3 regions of the Clostridium sp. genome follow, and region 2 is predicted to be linked to each of the others. Evidence: a T-box and tRNA genes for the amino acid it is inferred to sense, from the RefSeq annotation. Region 2 holds a T-box; the other regions hold tRNA genes.
What was found. A T-box is a leader RNA that pairs with one kind of tRNA and senses whether it is charged. The one in region 2 lies ahead of alaS (alanine--tRNA ligase), so its partner is inferred to be a tRNA-Ala.
Positions count from the first base shown of each region.

Region 1: it has a tRNA-Ala gene. The T-box ahead of alaS (alanine--tRNA ligase) is inferred to sense a tRNA for this amino acid. The anticodon was not compared.
Region 3: it has a tRNA-Ala gene. The T-box ahead of alaS (alanine--tRNA ligase) is inferred to sense a tRNA for this amino acid. The anticodon was not compared.

Region 1 covers NZ_JAKVOI010000001.1:2,980,706-2,985,038, forward strand. Annotated here, with positions in the region: gene LKE46_RS14670 (UPF0182 family protein) at 1-806, opposite strand, end outside; gene LKE46_RS14675 (transcription repressor NadR) at 834-1,349, opposite strand; gene LKE46_RS14680 (HDIG domain-containing metalloprotein) at 1,455-1,958, opposite strand; tRNA gene LKE46_RS14685 (tRNA-Ala) at 2,053-2,128, opposite strand; tRNA gene LKE46_RS14690 (tRNA-Ile) at 2,132-2,208, opposite strand; rRNA gene rrf (5S ribosomal RNA) at 2,218-2,334, opposite strand; gene LKE46_RS14700 (hypothetical protein) at 2,398-2,562, opposite strand; rRNA gene LKE46_RS14705 (23S ribosomal RNA) at 2,555-4,333, opposite strand, start outside.
Region 2 covers NZ_JAKVOI010000001.1:1,508,164-1,512,496, reverse strand. Annotated here, with positions in the region: gene LKE46_RS07450 (RrF2 family transcriptional regulator) at 19-465, shown strand; gene LKE46_RS07445 (PRC-barrel domain-containing protein) at 576-1,013, shown strand; gene LKE46_RS07440 (AI-2E family transporter) at 1,037-2,062, shown strand; T-box leader at 2,146-2,326, shown strand; gene alaS (alanine--tRNA ligase) at 2,384-4,333, shown strand, end outside.
Region 3 covers NZ_JAKVOI010000001.1:3,151,530-3,155,862, forward strand. Annotated here, with positions in the region: gene murD (UDP-N-acetylmuramoyl-L-alanine--D-glutamate ligase) at 1-907, shown strand, start outside; gene LKE46_RS15610 (hypothetical protein) at 1,005-1,445, opposite strand; gene LKE46_RS15615 (recombinase family protein) at 1,461-2,063, opposite strand; rRNA gene rrf (5S ribosomal RNA) at 2,514-2,630, shown strand; tRNA gene LKE46_RS15625 (tRNA-Ile) at 2,641-2,717, shown strand; tRNA gene LKE46_RS15630 (tRNA-Ala) at 2,721-2,796, shown strand; rRNA gene LKE46_RS15635 (16S ribosomal RNA) at 3,215-4,333, shown strand, end outside.

The DNA of each region.
Region 1 (4,333 bases), 1.5 Mb from region 2:
GAAATTATTGATACTACACATATAATTTTATAAAAAAGAAAACTTATATGTATATCTGTATAACCGGCTCCAAAAGTTACTCCTCTAGTACTGTAAACAAGATTTACTGACTTTAAAAAATATCCTATGGACACACATATCATTAGAAGTGCGGCTAAAACAGCTAATTGCTTTCCAGCAAATCTTGTAATGCCACTTCTAATGTCATAATCACTAAATCTATTTTTAAAATTCCTTTTAAATCCTTTTTGGGAAACAAATCTATCATTAAGACTTAGACCCATATAAATGAAGAAAGTTAAAATTCCAAGAAAAATAAGCAAACTTACTAAAGCACTGTATATTGATTGTATAAGTGGTAATCTAAATATATAAAATGATATATCTAAATGTAAAATTGGATCCTTTATGTTAAAAGGAACTGAATGTGTAAATTGCAAAATTCTATACCAATAAATGGATGAAAAAAAATAAGAAATAAAAAGAGAAACTATAATATTGAAAACTATAACTATTCTTTTCTGAATAATATCCTTATTCTTATTTACCTCAATAACTTTTTTATATTTCATTATACTTAATCTTATACTCTTGTAATAAAACCATATACATAAAAAACATATTATAAAAGACGGTATCATTAATTTTAATGTAGCTTTTATTTGTGTAAAGTAAATAGACAAATACCCTACTTCTTTAAACCACTCAATATTTATTATGAAATTTACAATTCTATCTAAAAATGCTGTAACTAATGCCAAAACTGCAAATATAATTATAAAGCTTGTAATTCCTTTTCTTTTCATAGATAATCACCTCTTTTAAATTTTATTTTAGTTGGAAATTAAATAATTTTTCTTTTTCAACTCTCTCCTTATATTATCTATAATAAAAGAATTTTCTGCAGAAATAGTATGAAGATGTATTCCTCCTGTCAATACTAAAAGAGGTTCTGATTTTGTCTCTCTAACCTTAGAAATAAAATTTTTAACATCATATATGGATTTTATCATAAGCATTCCCTTAATTTCACCATATATAGAATGTTCTATTATAACATCTTCAACAACTCCACCAAATTTAACTATAGTTGTCAATTCATCTTCCATTTCATCTGATTTATGTAAAACTGCAATTACCTGCTTGATTCTGTTGTGTTCACTTTTAGGAATTAAATATCCTTCTGGTGTTGCTATAATATCCTTACCCTCCGCCCTCAAAATAGCTATATCTTTAACTATAACCTGTCTTGTAACTCCAAGTTTTTCTGCTAAAACATGTCCCTTTTGAGGTTTATTATTACTTTTCAATATATTTTCTATATGTGTCCTTCTTTCTTCAGAATTCATAATTGCCTCCATTATCATATTTATAATTATATCATAAAGCTCAAAAAATTCCTTGTAAATTTACCATAAATTTACCACAAATCTTTTTTACAATTAGAATTTTATTTAATTATTATTATCACAATACTTAAGTATATCAAGATCGCTATTATGGTATGTATTTTTATTATCATGATTCTTTACCAGATAAATTAAATATTTATCGCAACCAATTTTGTTCAATAAATCAGCACCTAATGTAGCATGATGATAATATATTCCTATTTTAGAAATCTTAGATACATTACAGATTTTTTCCATTTTACCTCTTGTTAGCTTGTCTAGTAGAACCAATATAGATTTATCAATAATATTCAGTCTTTTATATATCTTACCTATATCATGCAAAAGTGCAGCTTTTATAAGTAACCCGGAATTTATATTTCTTTCAATGCACATTTTTTCTACACTATAAGCAACTTTAACAGAATGTTTTTGTTCGGAAATTGATAATCTATTAAATAACTTTAATTCTTTATCATTTAAAATATGATTTAAAAAAAACAAATCATATTCATCTAAATTAGAACTTAAATTCCAGTAAAACTGTTTTAATCTATAAAAAAACACTTTTACCCCTCTTTTTATATTTTATTTTGAACTTATTATATCATAATATAAAGATAATTTAAAAAGCGACTAACAATTTTATTGTTAGTCGCTTTGGTGGAGATAAAGAGATTCGAACTCTTGACCCTCTGCGTGCAAGGCAGATGCTCTCCCAGCTGAGCTATACCCCCATATGGTGGACCTTCAGGGACTCGAACCCCAGACCTACCGGTTATGAGCCGGTTGCTCTAACCAACTGAGCTAAAGATCCTAATTTAAAACCCGGCAGCAACCTACCCTGCCACAGGGCTTCCCCTGCAGTACTCTCGGCACAATGAAGCTTAACCATCCTGTTCGGAATGGGAAGGGGTGTTACCTTCACGTCATAACCACCAGATATTTGACATAAATCATTATCAGCTTCATATCTCTGCGTCAAAGTTCTCACTGCGGTGCTCATTTACGTAAGTAAATTCCGCTCCTCCTTCAAGCTTTTCCTTGATCTATTCGCTGCTAATAATTTATTTACTGTAAACTCTACAGCAAATATTGAAAACATGTGTATTCCATATGGAATACTGCTCTGTTCCCTGAAAATTGCACAGTAAGATGAATGTTTGGTCAAGCCCTCGACCTATTAGTATCAGTCAGCTGAACATGTTGCCATGCTTACACCCCTGACCTATCAACCTCGTGTTCTCCGAGGGGTCTTACCAGCTTACGCTGTGGGAAATCTAATCTTGAGGTGGGCTTCACGCTTAGATGCTTTCAGCGTTTATCCCTTCCCGACATAGCTACCCAGCCATGCTCCTGGCGGAACAACTGGTACACCAGAGGTCAGTCCATCCCGGTCCTCTCGTACTAAGGACAGCTCCTCTCAAATTTCCTGCGCCCGCGACGGATAGGGACCGAACTGTCTCACGACGTTCTGAACCCAGCTCGCGTGCCGCTTTAATGGGCGAACAGCCCAACCCTTGGGACCTACTTCAGCCCCAGGATGCGACGAGCCGACATCGAGGTGCCAAACCTCCCCGTCGATGTGAACTCTTGGGGGAGATCAGCCTGTTATCCCCGAGGTAGCTTTTATCCGTTGAGCGATGGCCCTCCCACGAGGTACCACCGGATCACTAAGCCCGACTTTCGTCCCTGCTCCACCTGTATGTGTCGCAGTCAGGCTCCCTTCTGCCTTTGCACTCTTCGAAGGATTTCCGACCCTTCTGAGGGAACCTTTGGGCGCCTCCGTTACTTTTTAGGAGGCGACCGCCCCAGTCAAACTGCCTGCCTAACAATGTCCCGTGACCAGTTTCATGGCCGCCGGTTAGAATTCCAGTACTGTCAGGGTGGTATCCCAACGTTGGCTCCGCCAGGGCTGGCGCCCCGGTTTCCATGCCTCCCACCTATCCTGTACAGACAATACCGAAACTCAATGCTAAACTGCAGTAAAGCTCTACGGGGTCTTTCCGTCCAATCGCGGGTAGCAAGCATCTTCACTTGCACTACAATTTCGCCGGATTTGTTGTCGAGACAGTGCTCAAATCATTACGCCATTCGTGCGGGTCGGAACTTACCCGACAAGGAATTTCGCTACCTTAGGACCGTTATAGTTACGGCCGCCGTTTACTGGGGCTTAAGTTCATACCTTCGCTTGCGCTTAGTATTCCCCTTAACCTTCCAGCACCGGGCAGGCGTCAGCCCCTATACTTCAGCTTTCGCTTTAGCAGAGACCTGTGTTTTTGATAAACAGTTGCTTGAGCCTATTCTCTGCGGCCCCTTTCGGGGCACTCCTTATCCCTAAGTTACGGAGTTAATTTGCCTAGTTCCTTAACAACAATTCTTCCGATGGTCTTAGGATTCTCTCCTCACCTACCTGTGTCGGTTTGCGGTACGGGCACAAACTTGCTCCATAGAGACTTTTCTTGGCAGTGTGAAATCGGATACTTCTCCTTAATTGGATCCCTGTAACACCTCAGCATTAACCGGATGGGTTTTCCTCCCCGGCCTGCCTCAGTGCTTAGACACACATCCAGTAGTGTGCACATCCTATCCTTCTGCGTCATCCCTTCTGTCAAACGCCAGTTTGCGGTATCGGAATATCAACCGATTGTCCATCGCCTACGCCTTTCGGCCTCGGCTTAGGTCCCGACTAACCCTGGGCGGACGAACCTTCCCCAGGAAACCTTAGGTCTTCGACCAATAAGATTCTCACTTATTTCTCGCTACTTATGCCAGCATACTCTCTCCTGTACAGTCCACAGCTCCTTACGGTACTGCTTCTATCCGTACAGGATGCTCCTCTACCACCCTTTCGGGTCCATAGCTTCGGTGGTAAGTTTTAGCCCCGGACATCTTCGGCGCAGGATCTCTCGACTAGTGAGCTGTTACGCACTCTTTGAATG
Region 2 (4,333 bases):
ATCAAAGGAAGTGGTTAAGTGAAACTATCCACAAAGGGAAGATATGGGGTCAAGGCCATGGTTGATCTTGCTATCCACTATGGTGACGAGCCTGCATCAATAAAAAAGATCTCAGAAAGACAGGGTATATCTGAATACTATTTGGAACAACTGTTCTCTCCACTGAGAAAGGCAAATTTAATTAGAAGTGTAAGGGGAGCCCAGGGAGGATATATGCTTAGCAGACACCCTGAGGATATAACGATAGGTGATATTATGGGAATACTTGAAGGACCTGTAGAAATATCTGAATGTATAGATGATACGAAGGGAAATTCCTGCGATAATATCGACTGTTGTGCAACGAGGCTTTTATGGTCGAAAATCAGGGACAGTATAGATAGCGTCATGGAATCGACAACATTGCAGGATATTGTAGATGACTATAAAAATATGAATAACAAGAAGGTACTTAAAAAAGTATGATTTTCAATAATGTAACCTTTAAAGAATTTTTTCTTTTAGGGTTATATTTTTTTATTTATATGGAAAAACTATTTATACAATTGTAATGATTAACTGAAAAAGGTGATAGCTTGTACAGAGTAAGAGATTTTATTTTTTCGGAAGTTATAGGAATTGATGGAAAAAGCATGGGCTTTGTGGGAGATTTACTGGTGGATTTCAACTCAAAATCAATAAAAGGATTTAATGTAGTTTCAAATAGTATATTGAAAAAGGATGCCAGCGTGTATCTGGAAAATACAGTGAGCCTTTTCCCTGTTATTATTGCATCTGAATCAAATAGGGCACAGGATCTTAAATTCAATGATATACGGACTATAGATGTTGTGGACAAAACAGGAAACATAATGGGCAATCTGGAGGATATGATATTCTATGAGAAAAGTTTTATCATAAGAGCCTTTGTCATCTCAAGAGGATTTGTATATGATATTGTGCATGGGAGAAAAGTACTGCCGTCAAAGAATCTTATACTTGGAGAGAAAAATATTTTGTATATGAAAATTTAAAATTGATAAAGAGGAAAATTGAGATGGAGATTAAAAAAGATAAAATATTAAAGTATGGTACGGTATTTCTGGCAGCAATTCTGGTAATTATATTTGTCATGAAAGTTTCTATACTTAGGGAACTCATCTACTTATTCGTCATATCTTTTTTAATAACGTATGTTTTGAAACCTTTTTATATGAAACTTCTGGATTCAGGAGCTGGTGAGTCCATATCGGCTCTTTTGCTTATAGCTGGCATAGCAGCCATATTAGTTGGAGGCTTTATGGTTTTCATACCATATTTATTCAGGGAAAATCTAAATGTAAAAAATACCCTGAACAGTATACAGGATCTGATAAACAATATATATGCCAGTCTCAAACCTGATGAAAATAGTGGAATACTCCATACTTTTACGGATAATATGTACTATAGGATGCACGATATGACTATGAAAATATCCGGGAAAATATATGAATTTATAATAAATATGAGCAGCATGCTCATATATGCTGTTATAGTACCTATTATAGTATATTATTTTCTGGTGGATGGAAAGCAGATAGAACACGGGATATTGAATCTTTTCCCTATAAGGAGCAGAAATGCAGTATATAAGATAAGCTGTCATATAGATAAAATACTTGGCAGATACATAGTAAGTCAGTTGATTTTAAGTCTGGTTGTGGGAATAGTTACATTTATAATACTTGTACTATTGAAAGTGGATTTTCCAATAGTACTTTCTATAATAAATGCATTTTTTAATATAATACCTTATTTCGGCCCAATATTTGGAGCACTTCCTGCCATTTTTGTGGCTTTCATGAATTCTCCAAAGACTGCAGTTGAAGTTGCAATATGGTTGTATGTACTCCAGCAGCTGGAAGGAAACATATTATCCCCTAAAATAACGGCAGACAGTATAAGCATGCATCCCCTTACAGTAATTGTACTTCTTCTCATAGGAGGTGGAATGGCAGGCTTTATAGGCATGGTTGCTGCAGTGCCTCTGGGTGTTGTGGTAAAAATAATCTATAAGGATCTGAGTTACTATATATTCTAAAATATATATTTTCCGCGCATACATGGGATTAGTGTATTGACAGTAGGGAGTATTTTATTTATAATTCTATAGTAATTGAATAAATCAGGATAATGATTGGAATAAGTAGATCTATTTTTTCATTGAGAGAGGAAGTGGTAGGTGAAAACTTCTTGTCAGGATATATCGAAGCTATCCAGGAGTTCTTGGAGTATTAAGAGACATAAATTGGATTCTGGTTTATGTAATTAGGGTGGTACCACGGAATAGGCTTTCGTCCCTTTGGGATGTTGGCTTTTTTGTTTTATACCGTTTTTAACAAGAAAAGGAGAGATACATATAATGAAAAATTTAGGATTGAATGAAATAAGAGAAATGTATTTGAATTTTTTTGAAGGCAAGGGACATTTGAGACTGCCGAGTTTTTCTCTTGTTCCCAATCATGACAAGAGCCTTCTTCTCATAAATGCAGGAATGGCACCTCTCAAGCCGTATTTTACCGGGCTTCAGGTCCCACCTCGAAGAAGGGTTACAACATGTCAGAAATGTATAAGAACTGGCGATATTGAAAATGTAGGAAAGACTTCGAGACACGGTACATTTTTTGAAATGCTGGGTAATTTTTCTTTTGGAGATTATTTTAAATCCGAGGTAATACCGTGGGCATGGGAGTTTGTAACAGAGGTTATGAAGCTGCCTAAAGACAGACTGTATGTTACCATTTATCTGGATGATGATGAAGCTTATGACATATGGACAAAGAAAACAGATATGGATCCATCCAGAATATTCAGACTTGGCAAAGAGGATAATTTCTGGGAACACGGAGAAGGACCATGCGGACCATGTTCTGAAATTCACTTTGACAAGGTCGGATTAAATATAAACAGTTCCCAAGAATTTGTAAAAGCAGGAGATGAAGACAAGATAGTTGAATTATGGAACCTTGTTTTTACACAATTTGACAAGGATGAGAGTGGAAAATACAATAAACTGCCCAACCCCAATATAGATACAGGAATGGGACTTGAAAGAATGGCAACGGTAATGCAGGGAAAGGACAGTATATTTGAAGTGGATACAATATGGAATATATTGAATGAAGTGTGCAGAATTGCAAATATCGATTATGGAAAAGATGGTGACAGCGATGTATCGTTGAGGGTAATAACCGATCACATAAGGAGCATTGCTTTTATGATAAGTGATGAAATACTGCCGTCAAACGAAGGGAGGGGATATGTTTTGAGAAGGCTTCTCAGAAGAGCTGCCGTGCACGGCAGGGCTTTGAATATAGACAGAACCTTTTTGTGGAAACTGGTTGATGCAGTAGTACGGAACTCAATTAAAGGATATCCTGAATTGAAAGGCAAACAGGACTATATTGAGAAAATTATAAGAATTGAAGAAGAGAGATTCAATGAAACAATAGACAGCGGAATGACCATACTGAACTCTTTCATAGATGATATGAAAAAGGACAAAATAAGGGAACTTTCAGGTGAAAAGGCCTTTAAGCTGTATGATACCTATGGGTTTCCGATAGAGCTTACAAAGGAAATACTCGAAAAAAATAATATGACTGTAGTTCTGAAAACTTTTCAGAGAGAGATGGAAAAGCAGAAGGAAAGGGCAAGATCTGCAAGGGAACATACAAATTATATGGGAGCAGATGACACCATTTTAGATAAAATACCTCTTGATATCAATACGAAATTCGAGGGATATGATACTTTAAGCCTGGAATCGAACATAAGTGTCCTCGTAAAAGACGAAAAACTGGTAGAAAGTCTAAAAAAGGGAGATAGAGGTGTAATAGTAACCGAAGCTACTCCTTTCTATGCAGAAATGGGAGGACAGGTAGGAGACAGGGGAATAATATACAGTGATGGATTCAAATGTGAAGTTCTGGATTGTAAAAACAATGTGGCAGGGAAAATACTCCATTTTGTAAATGTACTATCAGGTGAGGTCCGTGTGAATGGCAGGGTTAATTTAAATGTAGATAAGACTAGAAGGGACAATATAAGAAAGAATCATACCGCAACCCACATTCTTGATGAGGCACTTAGAAGAGTACTTGGGAAACATGTTCATCAGTCGGGTTCCTATGTTGATGACAGAAGATTGAGATTTGATTTTAATCACTTTGAGTCTGTAAACCATGAGCAGCTTGTTAAAATAGAGAAAATGGTTAATGAGGTTGTAATGAGTGCATCAGATGTCAAAACGGAAATAATGAATCTGGAAGAGGCAAAGCAAAGTGGTGCTGTTGCACTGTTTGACAGTAAA
Region 3 (4,333 bases), 1.6 Mb from region 2:
CAAAATAGAAAATATAGATCAAAATGACAGAGTTGTAATGGAACTTTCAAGTTTTCAACTCATGACTATGGAAGTTTCTCCACAGGTGTCCGTAGTCACAAATATAAGTCCCAATCATCTTGATATACACAAAGATATGAATGAGTATGTAAATGCTAAAAAAAGCATATTTAAATATCAGGACAAAGAGGACCTGTTAATATTAAATAGAGACAATGATTATACAAATAATATGGTAAAAGAAGCATTGGGAAGAGTGAGACAGTTTAGCATTAGAGAAAGGTTGGCTTCTGGAGGATGCTTGAAGAATGATGCTTTATATATTGACGATAGTGAAGTGTGTAAAATTGATGAAGTCAAGTTAATGGGAATGCATAATGTATCTAACTTGTTAGCTGCTTTTTGTGCTGTAAAAGATGATGCAGGTATTGACAGTATGAGAAAGATTGCCACTACTTTTAAAGGCGTGGAGCATAGATGTGAATTTATAAGAAGTCTGCATGGCGTTAAGTATTACAATGATTCAATAGCATCAAGTCCTACGAGAACCCTTGCAGGTCTCAAAGCTTTTAAAAAACCGGTTATACTTATAGCTGGCGGATATGACAAAAAAATTCCTTTTGATATACTTGCAGAAGAAGGGTATTCTAAAATAAAGACACTTATTCTGCTTGGGGCTACAAAAAATAAAATCAAGGCTGCATTTGAAAATCTACAGGCATCAAAAAATGTTCATGTTCCAATTGTTGAAGTTGATTCGCTTGAGGAAGCCGTCTTGAAAGCTGCAGAAATAGCTGCAGACGGAGATATTGTTACCCTTTCTCCTGCATGTGCTAGTTTTGATATGTTTGAGAATTTTGAAACACGGGGAAATAAGTTTAAAGATTTGGTGAAAGATTTAAAATAGAGTTAAATTTTTCATGTATGCGGATTGACTTTGTAAAAGTAATAATCTGCATATATGAAGAGTATTTTTATACAACCGTTAATTTAAAACTGTTTGCTTATTTTTCTGTTGAGATAGTACCTGGTTTCAAAAATGGTGGAAGTTCCTTAGCTGCATTCAGGTCAAATATCATGGCCTTATCCTTAGGGTGCCAAACTCCGGTAATATGATAGCGGTTTTTCTCTTGCCACTGTTCACACATGACGCCGCATATCATCCTGCGAATGGCACTGAAAGATGTGGCAATCGCATGTTTTTGCTCTCCTTTGGGTTTAGAAAAGCGAATGGTATGTTCGTTACCCACCTTGCAGGCTTTTATTGCAAATGCCTTTTTCTTGACATCAATCATAGGTATTATGTACTGAGGATATCCCATATCTTCAATACACTTAAGAGTAAAAGTAATACCGTTTTTTGTGATGTGTACGTCGGGAGTACCAGTAACGCAGACATCAATAACCTCAAAAGAAAAGTCCTCAAAATTCATTTCATCAATCATGTTATTATTCCTTTCCTATATCAATTTTTTAAGTACCTGAGTAATTTCTTTTTTGTTCCAGTTTGGATTAATATAAATAAATCCTCGTAAAGCACCTGTTTTCATTCGCTTTATAAAAATGCCAATATCCGGTTTCTCAGTCAGCTTTCTTGAAAAGTGGCATTCTTTGAGTGATTTCTGCACTGTCAGCCATTGGGTTTTCGGTATAATGGCTGGAATACCACCCTTTAAAAGATATTGAGGCCGTTGGCCTGTATTTCTCATCTTTTTATGCGTAAAGCAATCAACAGTAAATGTCTTTTGCATCAAAACATCACCGCAGTATTTCTCGTTCTTTAAAATACGAAGAATGCTGCTGCTTTTCCACATAGGTTTTCCAAGTACAGTAGGAATACAGGCATCTGTAAGGGCTTGCGCGATCTCACGAGCGTTAGAACCGCCTATATAGCTGTTATAAATATAGCGGATAATATTTGCTCCTTCCTCCACAACTATAATTTGCCCAAGATGGTCTTTACCAAAACCAAGAAGGTTGTGAGTAGGAATAATGGGTATGCCTTTTTTGAAGCGCTCAATGATGGACCATGTGACAGCAGCGCTTTTTTTGTTCGCTTTCACCCTGCGCCACTAAACTCATGACACCAAGGGTAAATTCATTTTTGTTTTCAAGTGTATTGAGGTTTTCAGCCTCAAAGAGGATAGCAATCTTACAGTTGATATGGACACTCATATTTTAGCGTGATAAATAGAGTTATTTTACAAATTTATAAAATTGTATAAAAATGAGTAGAATAGTTCAATAGTCTGATATAATGAATTTGCTACAAAACAATAATCAAACGTATTTTATTATTTATGATTTATTATAGCAGACTGTCATATTAAAATAAAAGAAAATATTAAACTTTTCAAATAAAACTTTAAAGAGAGTACCACGATTTATTTATAAATTTATTACATAGATGGGTCCATGCTTTTATCGTGAAGATATATGAAAAAAGTATTGACAGCCCCCAAAAAAGAAAGTATAATATGAAACTGTAGTAAAGAGGAAAAACCATGAAATCATCTGGTGATAATTATGTGAAGGTAACACCCCTTTCCATTTCGAACAGGCAAGTTAAGCTTCATTGTGCTGAGAGTACTGCAGGAGAAGTCCTGTGGCAGGGTAAGTAATTGCCGGGTAATATATAATGGATCTTTAGCTCAGTTGGTTAGAGCAACCGGCTCATAACCGGTAGGTCTGGGGTTCGAGTCCCTGAAGGTCCACCATATGGGGGTATAGCTCAGCTGGGAGAGCATCTGCCTTGCACGCAGAGGGTCAAGAGTTCGAATCTCTTTATCTCCACCAGGAAAGCCATGAATCGTTTATGATTATGGCTTTTTTTATAATAGAATATGATAACAACTATTCCCGGTGTATCATTATATGATAAATGTAGAAATATGGAGATTTATATAGAAAATAGAGAATACATTGGTGTATATTTATATTTAATCATGGAACAGTTTGTTTATTGATGATAGAATATCACTTGTTGTTTTGAGAATATATCGTAGAAATTAACTGTTATATAAAGAATTGTGTTGATTAGTATTGACATGTTTAGTATAATGTGTTAATATAAACGAGTTGTTGAAGTGAACAACATGATCCTTGAAAATTAAACAGAATAGAAACAAGTGAAAACTTGAAGAAATAAACCAGCAATTTTTTTGAGCTGCAGAGATGCAGTAAAGTAAAACAGTAATGAGTAGAGACAAACTTTTAAATTGAGAGTTTGATCCTGGCTCAGGACGAACGCTGGCGGCGTGCCTAACACATGCAAGTCGAGCGAAGGAACCCCTTCGGGGGAGACTTAGCGGCGGACGGGTGAGTAACACGTGGGTAACCTGCCTCAAAGAGGGGGATAGCCTCCCGAAAGGGAGATTAATACCGCATAAGACCTGAATTCGCATGAATTCAGGATAAAAGGAGAAATCCGCTTTGAGATGGACCCGCGGCGCATTAGCTAGTTGGTGGGGTAGAAGCCTACCAAGGCAACGATGCGTAGCCGACCTGAGAGGGTGATCGGCCACATTGGAACTGAGATACGGTCCAGACTCCTACGGGAGGCAGCAGTGGGGAATATTGCACAATGGGCGAAAGCCTGATGCAGCAACGCCGCGTGAGTGATGAAGGTCTTCGGATTGTAAAGCTCTGTCTTCTGGGACGATAATGACGGTACCAGAAGAGGAAGCCACGGCTAACTACGTGCCAGCAGCCGCGGTAATACGTAGGTGGCGAGCGTTGTCCGGAATTACTGGGCGTAAAGGGTGCGTAGGCGGATGTTTAAGTGAGATGTGAAATACCCGGGCTTAACCTGGGAGCTGCATTTCAAACTGGATATCTGGAGTGCAGGAGAGGAGAACGGAATTCCTAGTGTAGCGGTGAAATGCGTAGAGATTAGGAAGAACACCAGTGGCGAAGGCGGTTCTCTGGACTGTAACTGACGCTGAGGCACGAAAGCGTGGGTAGCAAACAGGATTAGATACCCTGGTAGTCCACGCCGTAAACGATGAGTACTAGGTGTAGGAGGTATCGACCCCTTCTGTGCCGCAGTAAACACAATAAGTACTCCGCCTGGGAAGTACGATCGCAAGATTAAAACTCAAAGGAATTGACGGGGGCCCGCACAAGCAGCGGAGCATGTGGTTTAATTCGAAGCAACGCGAAGAACCTTACCTGGACTTGACATCCCCTGAATAGCCTGGAGACAGGCGAAGCCTTTCGGGGCAGGGAGACAGGTGGTGCATGGTTGTCGTCAGCTCGTGTCGTGAGATGTTAGGTTAAGTCCTGCAACGAGCGCAACCCTTGTTGTTAGTTGCTAACATGAAAGATGAGCACT